DNA from 3 places in the Pantoea sp. NSTU24 genome. Region 3 is predicted to be linked to each of the others. Evidence: riboswitches for the same ligand, from Rfam matches in the RefSeq annotation. Region 3 holds a riboswitch; each other region holds the start of a gene.
What was found. Region 3 has a riboswitch for thiamine pyrophosphate ahead of thiM (hydroxyethylthiazole kinase). Riboswitches for the same ligand answer to the same signal wherever they lie in the genome.
Positions count from the first base shown of each region.

Region 1: it holds a riboswitch for thiamine pyrophosphate, as region 3 does, so the genes downstream of both, ACLHDD_RS20165 (TenA family protein) here and thiM (hydroxyethylthiazole kinase) in region 3, are expected to answer to the same signal.
Region 2: it holds a riboswitch for thiamine pyrophosphate, as region 3 does, so the genes downstream of both, thiB (thiamine ABC transporter substrate binding subunit) here and thiM (hydroxyethylthiazole kinase) in region 3, are expected to answer to the same signal.

Region 1 is NZ_JBKIWZ010000003.1:344,155-351,344, reverse strand. Features, by position in the region: gene ACLHDD_RS20185 (sensor domain-containing phosphodiesterase) at 1-836, shown strand, start outside; gene ACLHDD_RS20180 (ABC transporter substrate-binding protein) at 870-1,805, opposite strand; gene ACLHDD_RS20175 (ABC transporter permease) at 1,829-2,590, opposite strand; gene ACLHDD_RS20170 (ABC transporter ATP-binding protein) at 2,587-3,327, opposite strand; gene ACLHDD_RS20165 (TenA family protein) at 3,324-4,013, opposite strand; TPP riboswitch at 4,084-4,186, opposite strand; gene ACLHDD_RS20160 (6-phospho-beta-glucosidase) at 4,288-5,718, opposite strand; gene ascF (PTS cellobiose/arbutin/salicin transporter subunit IIBC) at 5,757-7,190, opposite strand, start outside.
Region 2 is NZ_JBKIWZ010000001.1:65,806-72,995, forward strand. Features, by position in the region: gene thiQ (thiamine ABC transporter ATP-binding protein ThiQ) at 1-464, opposite strand, end outside; gene thiP (thiamine/thiamine pyrophosphate ABC transporter permease ThiP) at 448-2,058, opposite strand; gene thiB (thiamine ABC transporter substrate binding subunit) at 2,034-3,020, opposite strand; TPP riboswitch at 3,067-3,169, opposite strand; gene sgrR (HTH-type transcriptional regulator SgrR) at 3,205-4,872, opposite strand; gene ACLHDD_RS00285 (MFS transporter) at 5,125-6,303, shown strand; gene leuD (3-isopropylmalate dehydratase small subunit) at 6,343-6,948, opposite strand; gene leuC (3-isopropylmalate dehydratase large subunit) at 6,952-7,190, opposite strand, start outside.
Region 3 is NZ_JBKIWZ010000001.1:1,925,864-1,933,053, reverse strand. Features, by position in the region: gene ACLHDD_RS09210 (AEC family transporter) at 1-526, opposite strand, end outside; gene ACLHDD_RS09205 (hypothetical protein) at 623-820, opposite strand; partial or broken gene ACLHDD_RS09200 (HTH-like domain-containing protein) at 1,971-2,216, opposite strand; TPP riboswitch at 2,409-2,505, shown strand; gene thiM (hydroxyethylthiazole kinase) at 2,540-3,337, shown strand; gene thiD (bifunctional hydroxymethylpyrimidine kinase/phosphomethylpyrimidine kinase) at 3,324-4,124, shown strand; gene ACLHDD_RS09185 (GntR family transcriptional regulator) at 4,162-4,848, opposite strand; gene ACLHDD_RS09180 (mannitol dehydrogenase family protein) at 4,905-6,410, opposite strand; gene ACLHDD_RS09175 (MFS transporter) at 6,475-7,190, opposite strand, start outside.

The sequences.
Region 1 (7,190 bases), on a different contig from region 3:
CGATCGATGAAGAAATCAGCGCCATGTCATTTGACGAAAGTTATGACACCCGACGCAATGATGATTTCATCATCATGAATGACCTGGCTCAGGCGCTGAAGAGAGATGAAGAGCTTTATCTTGTCTGGCAGCCCAAAGTTTGCCTCAGAACCGGTAAGACAGTTGGCCTGGAAGCGCTGATCCGCTGGAATCATCCTGAGCGCGGTGAACTTTTTCCTTCAGAATTTGTTCCATTAGCGGGTAAAACCAACCTGATTTCCGATCTGACGAACTGGGTTATCGACCATACGATTGAACAGCTGGCGCGCTGGAAAAGCGAATACAATCTGATCCCGGTTTCGATCAACGTCAGCGAGCGTGACTTCGCCCGTCCCGATTTTGCCGATCGGCTGGTGGCAAAACTCGCCGCAGTGCAGTTGCCGAATGCCATTCTGGGCATCGAATGTCTGGAGAATGAGCTGATCACCCGCAGCAACGTGGGAATCGACGGGCTGACCGCGCTGAAATCGCACGGTTTTGTCATCTCGCTGGACGATTTCGGCGTCGGTTACAGCAACATCAGCTATCTGCAGGATATCCCGCTGGATGTGATTAAAATCGATCGTTCCCTGATCACGCGGATGAGTGATGATGAGGCGTCAAAAGTCATCGTCAGATGCATCATTAATATGCTGAAAGAGCTGAACTATACCGTGCTCGCGGAAGGTGTCGAGTCCGAGTCCACGCTGGCGTTGCTGAAAACCTACGGCTGCGATCAAATCCAGGGCTACTTCTTCTCAAAACCGCTGCCCGCCAGCGACATCGAGCACTGGCTCCAGCCGAAGTCACACGCATAAATTCGCCCGCAGCGCGGGCTGCGGGCGAATTACTCACTCACTGCCGGTGGCATAATGCTCAACCGGCGTGATTTTTTTGATCAGTTTGTTATCAAACAAAAACTGCTCATAGGCCTGATAGCGAGCGCGATCCAGTTTTGCCGGGTTGACAGCGAACCGCGGCAGGGTGGCGCGCCAGGCCTCATGATTCAGCGGTGTATTCAGCTCCGGATGCAGGCGGGCAAACGCCAGCCAGCTCTCTTCAGGATGAGCCTGCAGCTCAGCATTCCCCTTCTTTAGCGCGCGCAGAAATTTCTGGATTTTCTCTGCATGCGCATCTTCACGGTTAGCGACAATAATCAGTTCATCATAAGCCGGCACCCCATAATCCTCGATGTTAAAAACCACCGGATCTTTACCCTGCTGTTTCAGTTCCAGCGCTTCAATATTGCGATAGCCGCCGATGACCGCATCCACCTGGCCGGTCAGCAGGGCACTGGTCAGCTGAAAGTTGACGTTAACCAGTTTAACCTGGTCACTGCTCACCCCGTTGTGGGCCAGCATGGTGGCCAGCGTTGCCTGCTCGATGCCGCTGACGGAGTAACCGATGCGCTTGCCTTTCAGATCGCCCGGCTGCCGGATGGATTTATCCAGCGTCATCAGGGTATTCAGGGGCGTATCGACCAGCGTACCGACCCGCATCAGCGGCAGGCCCTGATCGGCAAAGAAGTGCAACTGCGGCTGATAGGTGATGGCGAGGTCAGCCTGCTTCGCGGCCACCAGACGCGGCGGCAGCGCAGGGTCGGAGGGCGGGATCATCGTCACCTCCAGCCCCTCTGCGGCAAAGGCACCGCTCTGCTGAGCCACCAGCAGCGGGGCGTGATCGGGATTGATATACCAGTCGAGCACCAGGGTCATTTTTTCCATCGTCTGCGCCCGGGCGGCGAGGGAGGCGCTGATTAGCAGAATAAACAAGGGCATTTTTGTCATAGCGTTTCTCATCAGTGAGGTCATCAGGGGGTTTCCGGTGCCCAGGCGATCAGGCGGCGCAGCAGACGGTCGAGCGTCAGCCACAGGGCCAGCGTCATCAGCACCAGAATAAACAGGGCAGCGAAACAGAGGTCACTCTGCATCCGGGCATTAGCGTTCAGCATCACGTATCCCAGCCCTTCGGCTGAACCGACCCATTCGCCGATGATGGCACCAATGGGCGCGACCGCTGCAGCCATACGCAGGCCGGAGCCCAGCGCAGGCAGCGCGGCGGGCAGCCGGACATGCCACACCTGCGTGGCCTGTGACGCGCCCAGGGTGCGAGCCAGATCGAGGTAGCCAGGTGTGACGCGACGCAGGCCATCAGAAAAGGTGGCGGTTACGGGAAAGAAGATCACCAGAATCGCCATTGCGACTTTTGCTCCCATGCCGAAGCCAAACCAGAGCACCAGCAATGGAGCCAGGGCAAAGACCGGGATCGCCTGGCTGATGATCACCAGCGGCATCATCCAGCGCCGCAGCCCCGGCGAAAAGGTCATGCCCAGCGCCAGTGCGCCACCCAGCAGTACGCCGGCAACCATGCCGCTGAGGATCTCGGACAGGGTGATCAGCGTGTGATGCATCAGGTAGTCCGCGTTCTGCCACAGCGCGGCGGCGACCGAGGCGGGTGAGGGCAGCAGAAAGGCCGGAACAGCGGTCAGTGTGGCAAGCCACCACACTGCAATCAGCCCGGCGGCGATCATCAGGATACGGCGAAAGCCGTTAAAGCCTGCCTGTAATCTCATCCGGCTACCCTGCTCAGCTGTTTCAGCAGTGTGGCCTGACTCCGGATAACATGGAGGTCATCGGCGGCGCGGGGCGGCTCTCCCGGTAGAGGCGGGCAGGCTTCAACGCCCGCCGGACCGATGACCAGACAATGGTGCGCGAGCCGGCAGGCTTCCGCCACATCATGAGTAATCAGCAGGACCGTATGATCGGCCAGCACCTCTGCGGCCAGCGTCTGAATCTGACTGCGGGTCAGGGCATCCAGCGCCGAGAAGGGCTCGTCCATCAGAACGACGGGCTGACGGGTATAGAGCGTACGCGCCAGTGCCGCCCGCTGCCGCATCCCACCGGAGAGCGTCGCAGGCCGTGCGCGGGCGCAGTGGCTCAGCCCGACCTGCGCAAGAAGATGCCGCGCCCGGCCGGGGTCAGCCTTTTCCCCGCGCAGACGGCTGGCAAGGCAGACATTCTGTTCTATCGTCAGCCAGGGATAGAGCAGATCCTGCTGCCCCATCCAGGCGATGCGGCCGGTCAGCGGCAGCCCATCGCTGCCGCTGACTTCTCCGGCGACGGGTGGTGTCAGTCCGGCAATGACCCGCATCAGGCTGCTTTTACCGACGCCGCTGGCCCCGAGCAGCGCGGTGATTTTTCCGCCTGCAATTTCCAGATCAAGCTGACTGAAGAGCGGCTGCAGCCCGAAATTCAGGGTGAGCTGACGCACCAGAATCCCCGGTGCGGCAGGCAGGGTCGTGATCCTCATGCGTCATTCTCCAGGCTGGTCACCTGATTCAGCCCCATCTGCCAGAAAGCCGATTCCAGCCGGGTCGCTGTGGTGAAAATGTCCGTCAGCTGATCAAATCGTGCTTCACCGGCGCACTCATGCGCCAGCCGTTCAAACAGGGAGAGCGAGCGGCGAACGCCCGTCAGATAGCTTTTATCGCCGTAGTTCTCTATCCACGCCGCATAAGGATTACCTTCAAAGCGGGTAGATGGGTCGTGCAGCAGGTTCAGGCCGATCTCGGCATAACCGGCGACGCAGGGCATCAACGCCAGCGCATCGCCGGTGTGGCCGACATCCAGCACATAGCGGGTGTAGTTCAGCGTGTCCATTGCTTCAGGTTCTGCGGCCATATCGGTTTCGCTGATGCCCCATTGCCGGCAGTAAGTCTGGTGCAACGGCAGTTCATTGATGATGGCATTAAGTGAGGTGGTCGCATGACGCAGCGCGTCTGGATCGGTGAGTTTGCTGATCAGCAGGCCCCAGGCGCGGGCAAAGTGCAGCAGAAACTGGTAGTCCTGCACCAGATAATGCCGGAAAGCGGCGGCGGGCAGCGTACCCTGGCCGAGTTGCTGCACGAAGTCATGCGCAACATAGGCGTGCCAGTGGGGACCCGCCTGCTGGCGCAGACGGCCATAAAAGCCGGTATCGAAAAGCGGACGTGACATAGGATCTCCGGTTGTCAGGGAGATCCGGGCATACGGTCTGGAACAGGGGATAATGCAGGAGATAAGACAGAAGAATCTGCCGACCCGTCCCTTCGCTGGCATGACCCAGATCAGGTTCAAAGGGTTCGGCTTACGCCATCTCAGCCCGTTACAGGACACCCCTCGGAGACAGTGGTTATACGATAATTTCTGCCAGAGCACAATCGGCAGAGAGGCCGTTGAGCGTCTCTGCCACTGCTGCTGACGGGCACATTACCGGCCCTGTGTGACGGTGTCACTCAAGATCGGTGCCGTTGCTGGCGATCACTTTTTTGTACCACCAGAATGACTTTTTACGCATGCGCGCCAGCGTGCCGTTTCCGCGATCGTCGCGGTCAACATAAACAAAGCCATAGCGCTTGCTCATCTCTCCGGTTGAGGCCGCCACCAGATCGATGCAGCCCCAGCTGGTGTAGCCCAGCACCGGCACGCCATCTTCAATGGCATCACCCATCGCGCGGATATGTTCACGAAGATAGCTGATGCGGTAATCGTCATTGATCTCGCCGTTATCATCGATCTCATCGCGCGCGCCCAGACCATTTTCCACCAGGAACAGCGGCTTCTGATAGCGGTCATACATCATATTCATGGTGATGCGTAAGCCGAGTGGATCGATGCCCCAACCCCATTCGCTGCGCGGCACGTGTGGGTTAGTCAGGGATTTCACCACATTGGCGGCGCTGCTGTTTTGCTCATTCATTTCTGCCGAGGCGCAGCGTGAGGCGTAATAGCTGAACGAGACAAAATCGACGCTGTTTTTCAGGATCTCATCATCCCCGTCGGCGATCTCAAGCGTAATCCCCTTTTCCCGGAACAGGCGGGCGGCATAAGCGGGATACGCGCCCCGTGCCTGCACGTCGATAAAGAAGAGGTTCTCACGATCCTTTTCCAGCGCCGCCCAGACATCTTCTGGTTTGCTGGACCACGGGTAGAAGTTCCCGCCTGCCAGCATGCAGCCGACCTGATTCGCCGGGTTCACCTCATGCGCGATGCGCGTCACCAGGGCGCTGGCGACCAGCTCATGATGCGCCGCCTGATACTTAACCTGCTCCTTATTCTCACCGGGTTCAAACACTAAGCCTGCACCAGAGAACGGACTGTGCAGCAGAATATTAATCTCGTTGAAGGTCAGCCAGTACTTCACCAGACCATCAAACGCTTCAAAGCAGCTGCGGGCGTAGCGGGCGAAGAAGTCGACCATCTTCCTGTTGCGCCATGAGCCATATTCGGTGACCAGATGCATCGGCACATCAAAATGGCAGAGCGTGACCAGCGGTTCGATACCGTATTTGCGGCACTCCTCAAACACCGCACGGTAGAAGGCGATGCCAGCCGGGGCAGGCGTCAGCTCATCTCCATTCGGATAGAGCCGACTCCAGGCAATGGAGGTACGGAACACGCTGAACCCCATCTCTGCCATCAGCGCAATATCTTCCCGGTAGCGATGATAGAAATCGATAGCCTCATGGCTGGGATAGAACTCATCGTCACGCAGGGTAAATCGCTTTTCCAGCCCCAGCTTGACCGGCATACGGTGCGGACCATGTGGGATCATATCAACAGTAGTTAAGCCTTTTCCGCTCTCGCGAAAGCCACCTTCACTCTGGTTCGCGGCCAGCGCGCCACCCCATAAAAATCCTTGCGGAAACCTTGATTCAGACATGCAATCCTCTTTTTTTCTGGTCGCGTTGACCGGTTCCTTTAATGGCTGCTAATTGCGTTAGTACGTTCAGTCACGGGCGAGGTCTGCGATGCGGGCTGCGGTTCCGTCTCCGGAATATCCTCGAAGCCCAGTAACAGCGTCAGAACAAATGACAGCACGACGGACAGAATCATTACCGCGCCGACCCAGACGATCGTCATCGGATTGGCAGGATCAAAAAACTGGACGCTGGTAAAGAGGCCAGGTGAGGCCATTGAATGACTGGCCAGCCCGCCAATTCCCGCGACGGCACCGCAGATAAATCCGCTGATGAGGCAGGCGATCAGTGGTCGCTTCAGACGAACCGCCACACCATACAGTGCAGGTTCTGAAATGCCCGCCACAATTGCGGAGGCCGCTGCGGCCAGCGCGGTCTGGCGCAGTTCGCGGTTTTTAGTGCGAAACGCCACCGCCAGGGACGACCCACCCAGTGACAGGTTGGCGCCAATCTCAGACGGCATCACCATGCCCTCTTTTCCGGTTTCAGCAATGGTCTGGATGATGGTTGGCGTAAAGACCCGGTGCATCCCGGTCATCACCAGCAGCGGCCAGATCGCCCCCATGATGGCCACAGAAAGCCAGCCAAGATAGTCATGAACGGTATAGACCAGTGCAGAGATGCCGCTGCCGATCCAGATGCCAATCGGGCCAATCAGCACAATGGCGATGGGCGCGGCAATCAGCACAATCAGCATCGGTTTCAGGAAGTTTTTCGTCACGGCAGGCGTGATGCGGTCCACGCCGCGCTCAATGTGCGACAGGATCCAGGTCATCACCAGTGCCGGGATGACGGTGTAGGTGTATTTCACCGCTGTCACCGGAATCAGGGCAAACTCTACCGGCTGCCCCTGCGCGGCTTTCGCCATCAGATCGATAAAGGTGGGATGAACCAGCACACCGGCAATCGCGATCGCCAGCGACATGTTGGTTTTGAATTTCAGTGCTGCCGAGGCCGCCACCATGACGGGCAGGAAGAAAAATGCGCCGTCGCCGATGACGTTGAGGATCACCAGGGTTGACGAGCCTTTGTCAAACAGTCCCGCCATATCCAGAATCATCGCCAGCAGTTTCACCATCGATCCGCCGATAATGGCCGGAATTAACGGCGACATCGTGCCGACCAGCGCATCCAGTATGCCCGCGCCAATCCGCCTGAACGTGATTTTACGTTTCACCGGTGCGCTGGATGAGGCACCCGGTGAGCCCAGTTCCAGCAGTGCCTGATAAGCCTGCGATACTGTGTTTCCGATAATTACCTGACACTGGGTATCGTTATGCACCACGCCCAGCACGCCGTGAATCGCTTTGAGCCTGGGATAGTCAATCTGCGTGTCATCCTTCACTACAAACCGCAGACGCGTCATACAGTGCGTTACGGCTTCGATGTTGGTGAGGCCGCCTAGCGCATCAACGATGGCGCGAGACACCTCGGC
Region 2 (7,190 bases), 1.9 Mb from region 3:
TCATCCAGCAGCAGCACTGGCCGATTCCGCAGCAGGCAGCGGGCCAGCGCGACCCGCTGTCGCTGGCCGCCCGACAGTTCGCCTGGCAGACGCGTCAGCAGATCGCCCAGGCCCACCTGCGCGGCCAGCGTGACCAGTTCCTGACGCTGCTGTGCCGTAAGCTTCAATCCCGGATGCAGCCCCAGCCCCATATTCTGCTGCACGCTGAGGTGCGGAAAGAGGTTATTTTCCTGAAACAGCATCGACACCGGTCGTCTGGCCGGGACGCTGTGCGTATGATCCTGGCCCTCGATAATCAGGGAGCCCTGGTTCACCGACAGGAAACCGGCGATCAGGCTCAGCAGGGTGCTTTTACCCGCGCCGCTGGGGCCGAGAATGGCGATGCGCTCGCCGCGTGCGGCATGAAGGCTGAAGCGCATCGGCAGATGCTGATAGAGGTAGGTAAGGTTATCGAGAGTCAGCATGGCGACCTGGCAATTTTTCCATTAGCGTGAACAGCAACAGGCAGAGCAGCAGCAGCAACAGGGCAGTGACTGCACCATCCGCGCCGCGATAGGCCCCTATCTGCTGATAAAGGTAAAACGGCAGCGTGTGGAAGTCGGCACTACCAAATAGCGCCACCACGCCAAAATCGCCCACCGACAGGACGCAGGCAAAGGCCAGCGCCTGCGCCAGCGGACGCTTCAGCGCCCGCAGCTCAATCAGCCGCAGCCGGTTCCAGCCGTGGATAGCCAGCGAATCACAGAGTCTGCCATAACGCTCCGCGACATCCCGCATCGGGTTTTCCAGCACTTTCATGGCATAAGGAATGGCAATCAGCGCATTGGTAAAGATCACCAGCCCCTCTGCCGAGTCGGGCAGGCCGATCGTGGTGTTGAACAGCAGGAAAAAGCCGGTGGCGAGGACAATGCCGGGCATCGCCAGGATCAGCATGCCGCTGGTGTCGATCAGCTGTGCGGCCATCGGACGCTGACGCAGCCGCAGCTCGCGGCTGCTCCACAGCAGCATCATCGTCAGCACCACGCAGAGCAGCCCCGCGCCCGTGGCGATTCGCAGCGAGGTGAAGGTCGCCTGCCAGAGTGCTGGCTGCGCCAGCGCACCCCGTATGCCGCCGTGCAGACCCTCGACGACCACCGCCGCCAGCGGGGGCAGCAGCAGGAGCAGCGCCAGCAGGATCAGCAGCGCATCAATCAGCTGTGCCGCACGCGAATCCTGCGGATCGCGCCAGCCGCTGAGCTGGCTGCTTCCGGCGGGAATCGCCTTGCTGAAGCGCTGACTGAGCAGCACCAGCGTCAGGCAGCAGCCGAGCTGGATCATTGCCAGCAGGGCGGCGCGGCCGGGATCATAGTCATAACTCAGAGCCTGGAAGATGGCCAGTTCGATGGTGGTCGCCTGCGGACCGCCGCCCAGCGACAGCACGGTGGCAAAGCTGGCAAAACAGAGCATAAAAATCAGCGCCCCGGCAGGCAGCAGCTGACGCCGCAGCCACGGCCACTCCAGCAGACGAAACTGATGCCAGCCGCGCAGGCCGAGCTGAGCCGTCAGCTGACGCTGCTCCGCCGGGATCTGCTCCAGCGCCTGCAGCAGCAGACGCGTCGCCAGCGGCAGGTTAAAGAAGACGTGCGCCAGCAGAATGCCTGACAGCCCATAAGGCGAGAAGTGATAGCCAATCCCGGCCCACTGGCAGAGCTGCGCCAGCCAGCCGGTACGTCCGTAAACCGTCAGCAGACCAAATATCGCCACCAGCACCGGCAGCACCAGGGTCATGGCGCACAGGCGCAGCAACAGCTGACGGCCCGGAAAGCGGCGACGATAGAGCGCCCGTGCCAGCGGCAGGGCGGGCAGCAGTGACAGCAGCGCAGAGAGCAGTGCCTGACCGAATGAGAACGCGATGACATGGCGCAGGTAATCATCCTGCAGCACGCTGCGCAGGTCGGTTTCCGGTGCGGCGCGCCAGAGCGCGCCGAAGGCCAGAAACGCCACCAGGGTTAACAGCAGCGTGGCGAATGAGCCGGGTAGCAGCCAGCGCGGCATCAGCGACTGACTGCGCGTTGCCACTGGCTAATCCAGCTGGCGCGCTGGCTGGCGACCTCTTCCGGCGAGAACTGCAGCGCAGTGGCGGGCACCGTCAGGGCGTTAAAACCGGCTGGCAGCGGTGTGGCGGTCACCGGGTACATCCAGTTGCCGGTTGGAATGGTGTGCTGGAAGTCGGGGGAGACCATAAACGTCATGAACTGCTGCGCCAGCTCGGGCTGTTTGCTGCTGGCTAACTGCGCGGCGACTTCGACCTGCAGATAGTGGCCTTCGGCAAACGGGGCGGCCGCATAATTCTCTTTCTTCTCTTCGATAATGTGATAAGCCGGTGACGTGGTGTAGCTCAGCACCAGATCGCTTTCCCCTTTCAGGAACAGGCCATAGGCTTCACTCCAGCCTTTAGTCACCGTCACGGTTTTCTGCGCCAGCTTCTGCCACGCCTGCGGTGCCTGATCACCATAGACTTTCTGCATCCAGAGCAGCAGACCTAAACCCGGTGTGCTGGTGCGGGGATCTTCGTAGATAACCCGCCACTTCTGCGGGCTGTCGACCAGCTCTTTCAGGCTTTTCGGCGGGTTTTTCAGCCGGGTTTTGTCATAGACAAAAGCGAAGTAGCCATAGTCGAAGGGAATGAAGGTCGTGTCATGCCAGCCACCAGGCAGGGTTAATCTGGCGGTGTCGACCTGACTTCTGGCGAACAGGCCGGTTTTCTGCGCCGCCTGGACCAGATTGTTGTCCAGTCCCAGCACCACATCCGCCTTGCTGTTTTTACCTTCCATCCGCACGCGGTTCAGCAGCGAGACGCCATCTTCCAGCGTGACAAATTTCAGTTCGCAGTTGCAGCGGGCTTCAAAGGCTTTTTTTACTGCCGGGCCAGGGCCCCAGTCGGCCGAGAAAGAGTCATAGGTATAGACCGTGAGCACCGGCTTAGCCGCCAGAACGGGGGCGGAGAGTAACAACAGGACCGGCAGAACTTTGTTTAACACTTTGCGCTCCTTCAGGAGAATAGGGGATGAGTCGCAAAGGATCTGAGCACTGAGGCCTCTCAAATCCCTACGTCGGTATTAACCGAATCAGGTTCGACGGGTCTCTCTCAGCTGCTTGCTGGTGGCAGGCGGCACCCCGTTGAGAACGCCACATTCTAGTCATTTCAGCGGCGTGGCGAAAGCGTTACAGCGCCGGTGGCGCGAACCAGGCCGATTTAAAATCGAACCAGCCCAGCGTATTCATCCGGACGCCACGCATACTGCGCTGGCCTTCCAGCAGCAGCCAGTGGTGAAACAACGGATGCAGACCTGCTTCCTCGACTAACTGCTTGCTCCATTCGGCCAGTGGCAGCGTTTTTTCGCGCCAGCGCGCGGCTTCCCCATGCCAGTCGATGGGCAGGCAGTGGTGCAGCAGCGGGACCTCATACAGCTGTGCAAACAGCGAATAGTTCAGTGGCAGGGTGAAGTTCACGCTGCCGAGCCAGATGTCACTTTCCGCCTGGCCCTGATACCAGCTTTCGTAGTCGATCTCGCGGGTCACCAGTGTCACGCCATGCTGAGCCAGCAGCGGCCGCAGTGCATTGGCGATACCCTCATGCTCGACGTGCTGGCTGTACCAGGTCAGCGTCAGGTGGGTCAGGCCGGACGGTTTTTCGACCGGCTTCAGGTCGCGGCGGTGATGCCAGCGCGGCAGCAGGCCGTAGGCCGGGAACCAGTAGCGCTGATACCCGACGCCCGCGTGGTTGAGCAGGGCGATGGGGTTAAACAGATAGCTCACCCAGCGCCGGACCGCCGCATTACGGCCCAGCGCGGAACGCTGGTCGAACAGCAGGTAGTAGCACCCTTCCTCCAGACGGCTCTCTTCCTGAACCTCATCAGTGCTCCCCCTGTCGCCCTGCAGACGGACACCGGCGTAGACCAGCTCATCGCTGATGTCGGGCAGCACCCAGATAGAGACATCATCAATCAGGGCGCGAAAACCAAAGTAGTCATCAAAAGCTTCAATCTTCAGCTGACTCGCCTGATTGCGGATCACCCGGTAGGGGCCGGTGCCCACCGGCTGGCGGGCAAAGTCGGGCAGGGTGGGCCATTCGCGTGGCAGGATCATTGCACTCACGCTGCCGAGCAGCCAGGGCAGCCACGCGTCGGGCTGGCTTAAGTGGATGTCGAGCGTCCAGGGAGCGGGCGAGGCGATCTCTGCAATATGGGCGAAGAGCGGGTGCGGGCGCTGACGCGCCAGCGTGGCCAGCACATCCTCCATCTCCAGCTCTCTGCCGTGATGGAAACGAATTGCCGGGCGCAGAAAGAAACGCCAGTGAAGCGGCGAGGTCTGCTGCCAGTGATGGGCAATGTCCGGCTCGGCTTCCCCGTTTTCCTCATTTATTCGCGTCAGGCCATTGAAGATCTGGCGCGCAATATGGGTTTCCGAGCGCCGCAGCGGTGAGCCAGGCAGCAGGTTGAGCAGTGGCCGATAGTAGAGCACCCGCAGGATATGCTTGCCCTGGCGGAAGCTGCGGCCCAGATGCGCGCCGATCATCTGGCGCACCTGATTCTTGTCCCCGACCAGCTGAACCAGTTGATCGATACGATCCTGATCCAGCAGATCCTCGGCGCGCTGCTGCTGTAAAGCCAGCCCGGTGTAGCAGAAGGTGAGCACCGAGCGTTTGCCGCGACCGGCCTCAGCCTGCCAGATTAGCCAGCCCGCAGCCTGCATCCGGTTAAGCAGGTTACGCATGTGGCGGCGTGAGCAATGCAGCCTGTCGGCCAGTTCGCTGAGGGTGATCGCCTGCGTCTGCCCCTGACAGCTCTGCCACAGGCGGATGAACTGCTGTTTCAGACGTGATGAGGACATAAAAGGGGAACTCCCGCTGAAAAGCGCTCTGTTTTTCCTGCCCTATTTTAAGAGCAAACTTTGTGCAATGGGAAGAGCGGGAGGCATTCCGCAGGGAATGGCGTTCGACCCTCACGCCGCGCTTCAGCGACGTGCTTTTCTGAGTAGGGTGCATTTTCACCGCCGGCAGAGGATCTCTGCTGGCTTTTTTCATGTTGCACGGTATCGTCTACCCTTCTTTTTTCCCCCGTTTGTCCTGAAAGGGATTTCGCTATGAAATCGCTGTTAACGCGGCAGCGCCGCATCAATCCGGTTTACCTCGCTTTTATGGTCGCCTCTTTCATGCTGGGCGTGGCCGGTGCATTGCAGGCACCGACCCTCAGCCTGTTTCTGACGCGCGAGGTGCAGGCGCGCCCCTTCTGGGTCGGCCTGTTCTTTACCATCAATGCGGTGGCCGGGATCGTGGTGAGTATGCTGGTGGCAAAGCGCTCAGACAGCGTAGGCGACCGGCGTCATATCATTCTCTTCTGCTGCCTGATGGCGCTGGCCAATGCGCTGCTGTTCGCCTTTACCCGACACTATCTGACGCTGCTCACCCTGGGCGTACTGCTGTCGGCGCTGGCCAGCGTCTCCATGCCTCAGTTGTTTGCGCTGGCGCGCGAGTACGCCGACCAGTCGGCGCGCGAAGCGGTGATGTTCAGTTCGGTAATGCGTGCGCAGCTCTCGCTGGCGTGGGTGATCGGCCCGCCGCTCTCCTTTGCCCTCGCGCTGAACTACGGCTTTGTCACGCTGTTTATCGTGGCCGCTGCGCTGTTTCTGCTCTGCATCCTGCTGGTCTGGTTTACCCTGCCGTCGGTGCCGCGCAGCCAGCCGCAGATGCAGAGTGGTGGGCTGCCAGTAAGCGGCTGGCGCGACCGGGATGTGCGCCTGCTGTTCCTCGCCTCCGTAGTAATGTGGACCTGCAATACCATGTATATCATTGATATGCCGCTCTATATCAGCACCACGCTGGGCCTGCCGGAGAAGCTGGCCGGTCTGCTGATGGGCACGGCGGCAGGGCTGGAGATTCCGGTCATGCTGCTGGCCGGACATTATGCACGACGTATCGGCAAGCGGCGGTTAATGCTCATTGCGGTAGCGGCAGGCGTGCTGTTCTATCTGGGGCTGGTGCTGTTTAACTCCCGTGCCTCACTGATGGTGCTGCAGCTGTTTAACGCCGTGTTTGTCGGAATTATTGCGGGTATCGGGATGTTGTGGTTCCAGGATCTGATGCCGGGACGGCCAGGTGCCGCGACTACGCTGTTCACCAACGCCATCTCGACCGGCATGATCCTGGCGGGTGTGATTCAGGGCACGCTCAGTGAGCGGCTGGGACATGAGGCGGTTTACTGGCTTGCGTTCGGGCTGGCGGTGGTGGCGCTGGTGATGTCGGCGCGGGTGCGGGACGTATAAAGAAGAAGGGCGACCGGGTGTCGCCCCTGTTTAATGCAATCAGCGCAGGAAGGCGGGCTGATTCTGCTCATACTGCGAAATCGCGGCTTCGTGCTGCAACGTCAGGCCGATGCTGTCAAGGCCGTTGATCATGCAGTGACGGCGGAAGCCGTCCAGCTCAAACGGATAGACTTTATCGCCCGCAGTGACCGTCTGTGCTTCCAGATCAACGGTGAAGCGGATGCCGGGCTGGGCCGCAACCAGTCTGAACAGCTCATCCACCTGCTCTTCATTTAATTTCACTGGCAGCAGCTGGTTGTTGAAGCTGTTGCCGTAAAAAATATCCGCAAAGCTCGGCGCGATGACGACGTGAAAACCGAAGTCGGTCAGCGCCCAGGGCGCATGCTCGCGTGAGGAGCCGCAGCCAAAGTTCTCGCGCGCCAGCAGGATGCTGGTGCCTTTGAATTCGGGCTTGTTCAGCACAAAGCCGGGCGTCGGCACCGTACCGGCATCATCTTCGAAGCGCCAGTCATGAAACAGGTGCTGGCCAAAGCCGGTGCGGGTGACCTTCTGCAAAAACTGCTTAGGGATGATCGCGTCGGTATCCACGTTCGCGGCATCCAGTGGCGCAACAATGCCGGTGTGCTGAGTAAATTTTTTCGCCATGACTTAAGCTCCTGTCGTCAGTTCACGGATGTCGGCAAAATGGCCGGTCACGGCAGCCGCCGCGGCCATCGCCGGGCTGACCAGGTGCGTCCGGCCGCCACGGCCCTGACGGCCCTCAAAGTTACGGTTGCTGGTGGATGCACAGCGTTCGCCTGGGTTCAGGCGGTCATTGTTCATCGCCAGGCACATTGAGCAGCCCGGCAGACGCCATTCAAAGCCCGCTTCCAGGAAGATTTTATCCA
Region 3 (7,190 bases):
TCTTCAGCACGCCAGTGAGTGTGCGGTAAAGACTTTCCGGCGAAAAGCTGCCCTGTTTTGCCCACTCAACGGACACGGTCAGTAAGGTCCAGAGAATCAGGCTGTTAAAAACCAGTACCAGCGCCACCGGCGGCAGTGCATCGGGCCCCAGCAGAACCGTCGCCACCGGGATACCCAGCATGACGTTATTGGAAAAAATACCGCCCAGTGCAAATACCGACGCCGCCACCCCATCCAGATGGAACAGTCGTGTCGCCAGCATACGTCCCACGATGAATACCAGCAGGCAACCGCCAAAAAAAGCCAGCAGCAAACGGGCATCCACGGGCGGGCTTTGCGAAAAGGTACTCATTACCCGAAACAGCATGCAGGGCAGCGCGACGTTGAATACGAAACGATTCATACCTTCGCTGATACTGTCGGGCCAGTTGCGGAGGCGTGTCAGGCAATATCCCAGCAGGATTAGGATAAAGAGGGGCGCTGACAGATAAATCTGGTGGATCAGGTGTTCAGACAGGCGTGACATAGACGCAATCAATTCAGGCGATGAATAATGAACAGGCTAACAAATTGTTAAGTAAATGTTAACCCATGCGGGCCCGGCATTATCCCAATCGGAACGCTAGCCTAACCATCGACGTGCCTGCTGATCACTGATATCACGATAGTAGACGCGGTAAAGGGTTTCGCCGCAGCCCGGACAGTGGGCAGAAAGATATGTAGAGAGATACGATCTGCCGTTTGGCGCTACGGCCCCCTGACGTCTGATAGTAATGTTCTGCCATCGATGGCGGTGAGGAATAAGCGCTAAAAATCGCATCATACATCCTGAATAGTATGAAGTCCGGCTTCAGAGGTTTTCTGACGCCATGAGATGAAGGGGGTTTTACAATCAGGCGTTGAGCAGATTAGCGAGGTTGCGACAATCCGAATCGCTGCAAAAATCGTCTTCATCAGCTCTGGCTGGAATACCCACAAAGAGGTATACCAACACCCCGCGCATTTAGCCTTTTTTGGTCCCGCCAGACGTTGACCGGGATCATCGAAGCGGTTCGATTACCGATTATTTTCAGGCTTGCTTTAAGGATGGCTGGCTTATGCGTCAGGCCTTAACCCGACTCAGGTTGTCCTTCTTTGTGAAAGCTGAGAAATACCTGTATTGCCTGATGTGGATAATGCCAGAGCAGGAGGGCGATATTCGGCCTGCTTATCATCAAATCGACGCTTTATGTCGGTGGTAATGCATCTGAGGGATAAATAGGACTCAGGGCTGCGGCGTTTACTGCATTCTATATGTCTTCCGTCTGTTCTTCGGCAATAGTTGGTTGGGTGAAAAATATTCAGCACATACAGCAGAGGGCTGGCCATGATAAGATCGGAGGGATCACTAAGCACTATCTCCATAGGTTTTCTTATGGTTAGTTTCTTATGTGATTGCTGGGATTGACGGGGAGTACTGAATAGTTTCACTAACAGGCATTAAGGCTTGTATTGTCCGAAATCTGATAAATATATAAAGAACATGTGATCGTTAATCTTAAATGTTCGAAACACCCTGGCACCACCCAGACGATAAGAACAGGGGATAGAGTCTGCGAAAAGTTTCGGCTGGATTGCTGTAAATTTCATCAGTATGATTGTTGGCACAATCAGCGACTGAAACGAACACATGAGCAACCCCGAAGACTTAATACGGGAAATCTGTTTTTTATTGTCCGAAGTATCAACATCTTTGAGTGCGCGCAGGACTGTATGCATATCACCAATTCAGACAGGTCAATGTTATTCTTATATAGACATCGGCACTTTTGTGGGAAACAGGCTATAACACAACGCCATAAAGTTGCTGTAAGCGATTCACACCATAATCACCAGTGACATTTTGTCCTCGGACAAAAATCCCTTTGCAAGTCGTGACCGCTTCTCGATACTGCCAATAGGTTTCACGTGCACGCATCCACCTGAGCGCATTAACTAAACGTAAATACAGATGATCTTGTTAATCCCAGCTTCAAAGTATTAAGCCCAGCGGCTTTGAGCCGTTCAGTGATATTCCGCATTTGCTGAAATCAGTACCCAGGTCTGGCTTTAAGCCATACACCCTCGCAAAACGCTTTTGCCGTAACTTTTTACTGATGGTCGGCGTATTTGATCATCCGGAAGTGCATTTCTACCGTTTGACCATTTCGTGGTGCACTGTTGCTGGCTTGCTTAATGTTTCCGTGAACTGAGTTCTGTTATTTGTATGTCTCGCTTATCAAATTCAGATAATCAATAATTTTTGTCATTCAGATGTGGGATACAAACTGAGAGACAGGCTGGGTACAGCGTGAAGAAGCGATGACCAGGGAGAGGCTTGCGTTAGTAACCCACTTCCCCTAATCTGGCAAAAAGTAAGCTATTTTGTACCTAATGACTCGGGGTGCCCTTCTTTGTGAAGGCTGAGAAATACCCGTATTACCTGATCTGGATAATGCCAGCGTAGGGAAGTCTGATGCCTGACCGCATTCGCCTTCTTGTTCGCCGGTTGGGAGCTAACATGCTACAGCCATCTCAACACCTTTCCGCCGCGCATTTTGCGCCTTTTCTGCATGCGTTTCGCCGTCACTCACCGCTGGTCCACTGTATGACCAATGAGGTGGTACAGAACTTCACCGCCAACGTGCTGCTGGCACTGAACGCCTCTCCGGCGATGGTTATCGATGCTGACGAAGCCGCTGAGTTCAGCCGCTTTGCCGATGCGCTCCTCATCAATGTCGGTACTCTGACCCGCGAGCGCCAGCAGGCGATGCAGGCCGCCGTGTCCGCCGCCAGAGAGGCAGGCACGCCCTGGACGCTCGATCCGGTGGCGGTCGGCGCCCTGACGCTGCGCAGTGACTTCTGCCAGCAGTTGTTGAGTCAGGAACCGGCCGTGATCCGCGGCAATGCATCAGAGATTCTGGCGCTGGCAAAGCAGGCCAGCGGCGGACGCGGCGTGGATACGCTGCATCAGGCGGATGCGGCGATTGATGCCGCCCGGCAGCTCGCCACCACCTGGCGCACGCTGGTCATCGTCAGTGGGGAGGTGGACTACGCCACCGACGGTGCGCGGATCTTTGCGCTTCGCGGCGGCTCGCCCCTGATGACGCGGGTAGTCGGCACCGGCTGTGCACTGTCAGCGGTCGTGGCAGGATTCAGCAGCCTGCCCGGTGACCGGCTGCTAAACGTGGCCGCCGCCTGTCAGGTCATGTCGTCAGCGGGGGAGAGGGCGGCGTCACAGGCTGCCGCGCCGGGTAGTTTTGCCACGGCGTTTGTTGATGCACTCTGGACGCTGGAGGCACAGCATGAAACGTATTAATGCCCTGACGATTGCCGGGACCGATCCCAGCGGTGGCGCCGGGATTCAGGCCGACCTGAAAACGTTTTCCGCGCTGGGTGCCTATGGCACCAGCGTTATCACTGCGCTGGTGGCGCAGAACACCTGCGGCGTTCAGTCGGTCTGCCGTGTTGATCCGGACTTTGTGACCGCTCAGCTCGATTCGGTACTGAGCGATGTCCGCATCGACAGCGCGAAAATGGGCATGCTGTCGGAAACGGCTATCGTTGAGCAGGTGGCCGCCCGCCTGAAGCAGGCGGCAATTCCCTTTGTCGTGCTTGACACGGTGATGGTAGCGAAAAGCGGGGATGCGCTGCTTTCACCGGACGCCGTGGCCAGTGTCCGGGAGCTGTTACTGCCGCAGGTTTCGCTGATCACGCCTAATCTGCCGGAGGCCGCCGCCTTACTGGATTGTGCTCTCGCCACCAATGAGGCGGAGATGCGTGAGCAGGGACGGGCGCTGCTGGCGCTGGGCTGTCAGGCCGTGCTGATGAAGGGCGGGCACCTGGCGACGGGTGAGAGCCCGGACTGGCTGATCGCGCCCGATGCAGAGCAGCGATTCAGCACGCCGCGCGTCAACACCCGCCATACGCACGGCACAGGCTGTACGCTGTCAGCGGCGTTAACGGCCCTGCGTCCGCGCCATGCTGACTGGGCAGACACCCTCGCAGAGGCGAAAAGCTGGCTGCAGCAGGCGCTGCTGCAGGCAGATTCACTGGAGGTCGGGAAGGGCATCGGGCCGGTTCACCATTTTCATCAATGGTGGTAGTGATGCAGACCCTCACCGTCCTGGCGGACGGTGAGGGTCAGGGCGTTTCGAACCAGGCGCTGTTGCGCTCAGCAATCGGGGTGATGGAGAAGATCATCTCCTGCAGATGGAGACGCATGGCGGCTTCGGCCGCATCCGCATCGCCGGACGTCAGCGCGGCAAATATGGCGTCATGCTGCTCAATCAGCTTTTCCGGCGGGGAAACTTCACTCAGCGTCAGAAACCGTACCCGATCCATCGTCGCTTTAATGTTCTCTACCGTTTCCCACGCGAGCCTGCAGTCAATGCTTTCCGCAATCAGGCGATGAAACTCATCGTCCAGGCTGAGGAACGCCTGACTGTCATGGCGTGTGGCGGCCATGCGCTGCAGCTGCAGGTTATGCTCCAGCGCCATCAGCCCCTGGGCAGTGATCGTCTGCGCCGCACGCCGGACGACCGAGATTTCCACTGCTTCCCGGATAAAGCGGCCATCCGCCACCCGTTTGGCGGAAATTTTGCGCACGAAGGTGCCGCGCTGCGGTAATACCTGTACCAGTCCCGCCTCGGCCAGTTTGATAAACGCTTCCCGCACCGGCTGACGCGATACATTAAAGCGTGCGGAAACCTCTTTTTCTGAGAGCAGCGAGCCCGGCTGGATTGCGCAGGTGACGATGTCTTTGCGCAGATACCGGTAAATCTGCTGATTCACCGGTTCGCTGGTAGTAATGGTATAGGCGATCGACATGCAGCAATATCCATATTATGACTGGCCGGGGCCAGCACCATGGGGAAAGTGTCAGTCTAATCAGCACGCTGCGTCTGCGCCAGCCCTTTGTTGACCTGCCGCTGGCGGCGTTCAAGGCAGTGATGCACCGTCGCACGCGCGCCCTGCGTGCAGAGTTGCTGATACCAGTCGCTCAGCCGGGCGACCACGTCGCCGTTCTGCAGCAGATCCTCGCCAAAGACCTCACGCAGGGAAAGTAAGGCCCGAACGCGCGCCTCACCCTCTTCGCTGGCGGCTACACACTGCGCCAGTTGTTTCTGCATGGGATCGCGGATCGCAATCGTCTGGCCCTGTTCGTCCACGCCGCCGACGTAGCGCATCCAGCCCGCCACGCCCAGCAGCAGCAGGTCGCAGTCGCTACCGCGCTGCAGATGCCAGCGCAGGCTGTCAAGCAGGCGCTGAGGCAGCTTCTGGCTACCGTCGGTGGCGATTTGCCCGGTGCGGTGTTTAATCGCGCGGTTCTCATAACGGGCGATCAGCGAATCCGCATAGGCGTTAAGATCCACGCCCCGGGTACGCAGAGTAGGCGCCTGCTCATCCACCATCAGTGAACGGGCCGCGGCGCGAAAGTGGGGGTCGGCCATACAGTCGCTGATATGTTCATAGCCTGCCAGGAAACCAAGATAGGCCAGAAAAGAGTGGCTGCCATTCAGCATGCGCAGTTTCATCTCTTCATAGGGCAGGACATCGCTGACCAGTTCTGCGCCCGCTTTTTCCCATGCCGGTCGGCCATTGACGAAGTTATCTTCAATGACCCACTGGAAGAAAGGTTCCGCTTCGACGGCGACCGGATCGTGAGAACCCAGGCGTGCGTCAAGCGCGGTAAAGGCGGCATCGGTCATGGCTGGTACGATGCGATCCACCATGGTCGACGGGAAAGAAACCTGCTGCTGCACATAGTCGGCCAGCACCGGGTCCTGAAGCCGGGCAAGCTGCATAATAACGTTGCGTGTGACGTGGCCATTTTCCGGCATATTGTCACAGGACATCACGCTGAAGGCAGGCAGATTCCGATCCCGGCGGCGGCGTATCGCGGCCAGAATCAACCCTGGCAGCGAGCGCGGTGCGTCCGGATTCTGCAGGTCGTGGACGATATCGGGGTGATCCGGGTTTAAGTGACCACTGGCAGGCTGGTGGCAGTAGCCTTTCTCGGTCACGGTCATGGAGACAATTGCTACGTCGGGCTGAGACATCGCCTCGATGACCGCCTCAATCCCGTCGCTTTTAGCGTGCAGCGCCTCGGTAATGACGCCAATCACCCGGGTCTGCAATGCGTCATCGGCCATTTCCGTCAGGGTATAAAGCAGATGCTGCTCGCGCAGAGCCTGAATCAGCGCGCCGCTGTTGAGATTGACTTCGCAGTATCCCCAGTCGCTGCCCTGTTCCGCCAGTTTATCGCTGCACAGGGCCTGATGGGCTCGATGAAAGGCCCCGAAACCGATGTGCACCATGCGGGTTTTTAACTGACTGCGATCGTAAGCAGGGCGCCTGATCTCTGCGGGCAGGCGATCGATCTGTAACATAATCCGTCCTTATGGCAAGCGGGGCGAACAGCGCCCCAAAGCAGGGTTCTGTCAGAAATACCACTCAGACCGAAACCGGTTTATCGCGGGTTTTCGGACTGCGAATGACAAACAGCACCAGGAAAGCCCCCAGCGCAGCAACACACCCGGCCAGGACAAAGGCGCTATCGAATTTGCCGGTGTGCTGAACAATAAAGCCCGTGACAACAGGCCCGATAATGCCGGACAGGCTTCCTGTCAGATGGATAAAACCGCTGATGCTGCCGATGCGGCTTTTGTGGACCACATCCTGAATGATGGCCCAGTAAATCGCGCCGGTGATGTAGAGAAAGAAGATCGACACCGACATCATCATCACGGCGGGAACCACCTCTTTTATCGTACCCGCCAGCGCCACACAAATTGCGGCTGCCAGCAGTGAGACCACCAGCACAATTTTGCGCGACAACAACAGCTTGCCGGTAAGATTAAAGATTTTATCGGAGATCCAGCCGCCCAGCGCCAGGCCAACGAAGCCCACGATCCACGGAATCATCGTGGTGATACTCATCGATTTGATATCCAGTCCGTGCGCCTGTACCAGATAAGCCGGAAACCAGCTCAGAAAGAAGAACAGGATGTAGTTGTAGCAAAAGAAGGCAAAGGCGGTGACCAGAATAATGGGCTGGCGCAGATAGTAGCCAAAGGGATGCGGTGTCTCGGAAAGATCAACCTCATCATTCGGCGTGGCACTCTTCAGGCGCGCGATCAGCTGACGCTCATCATCCGTTATCCGTTTGC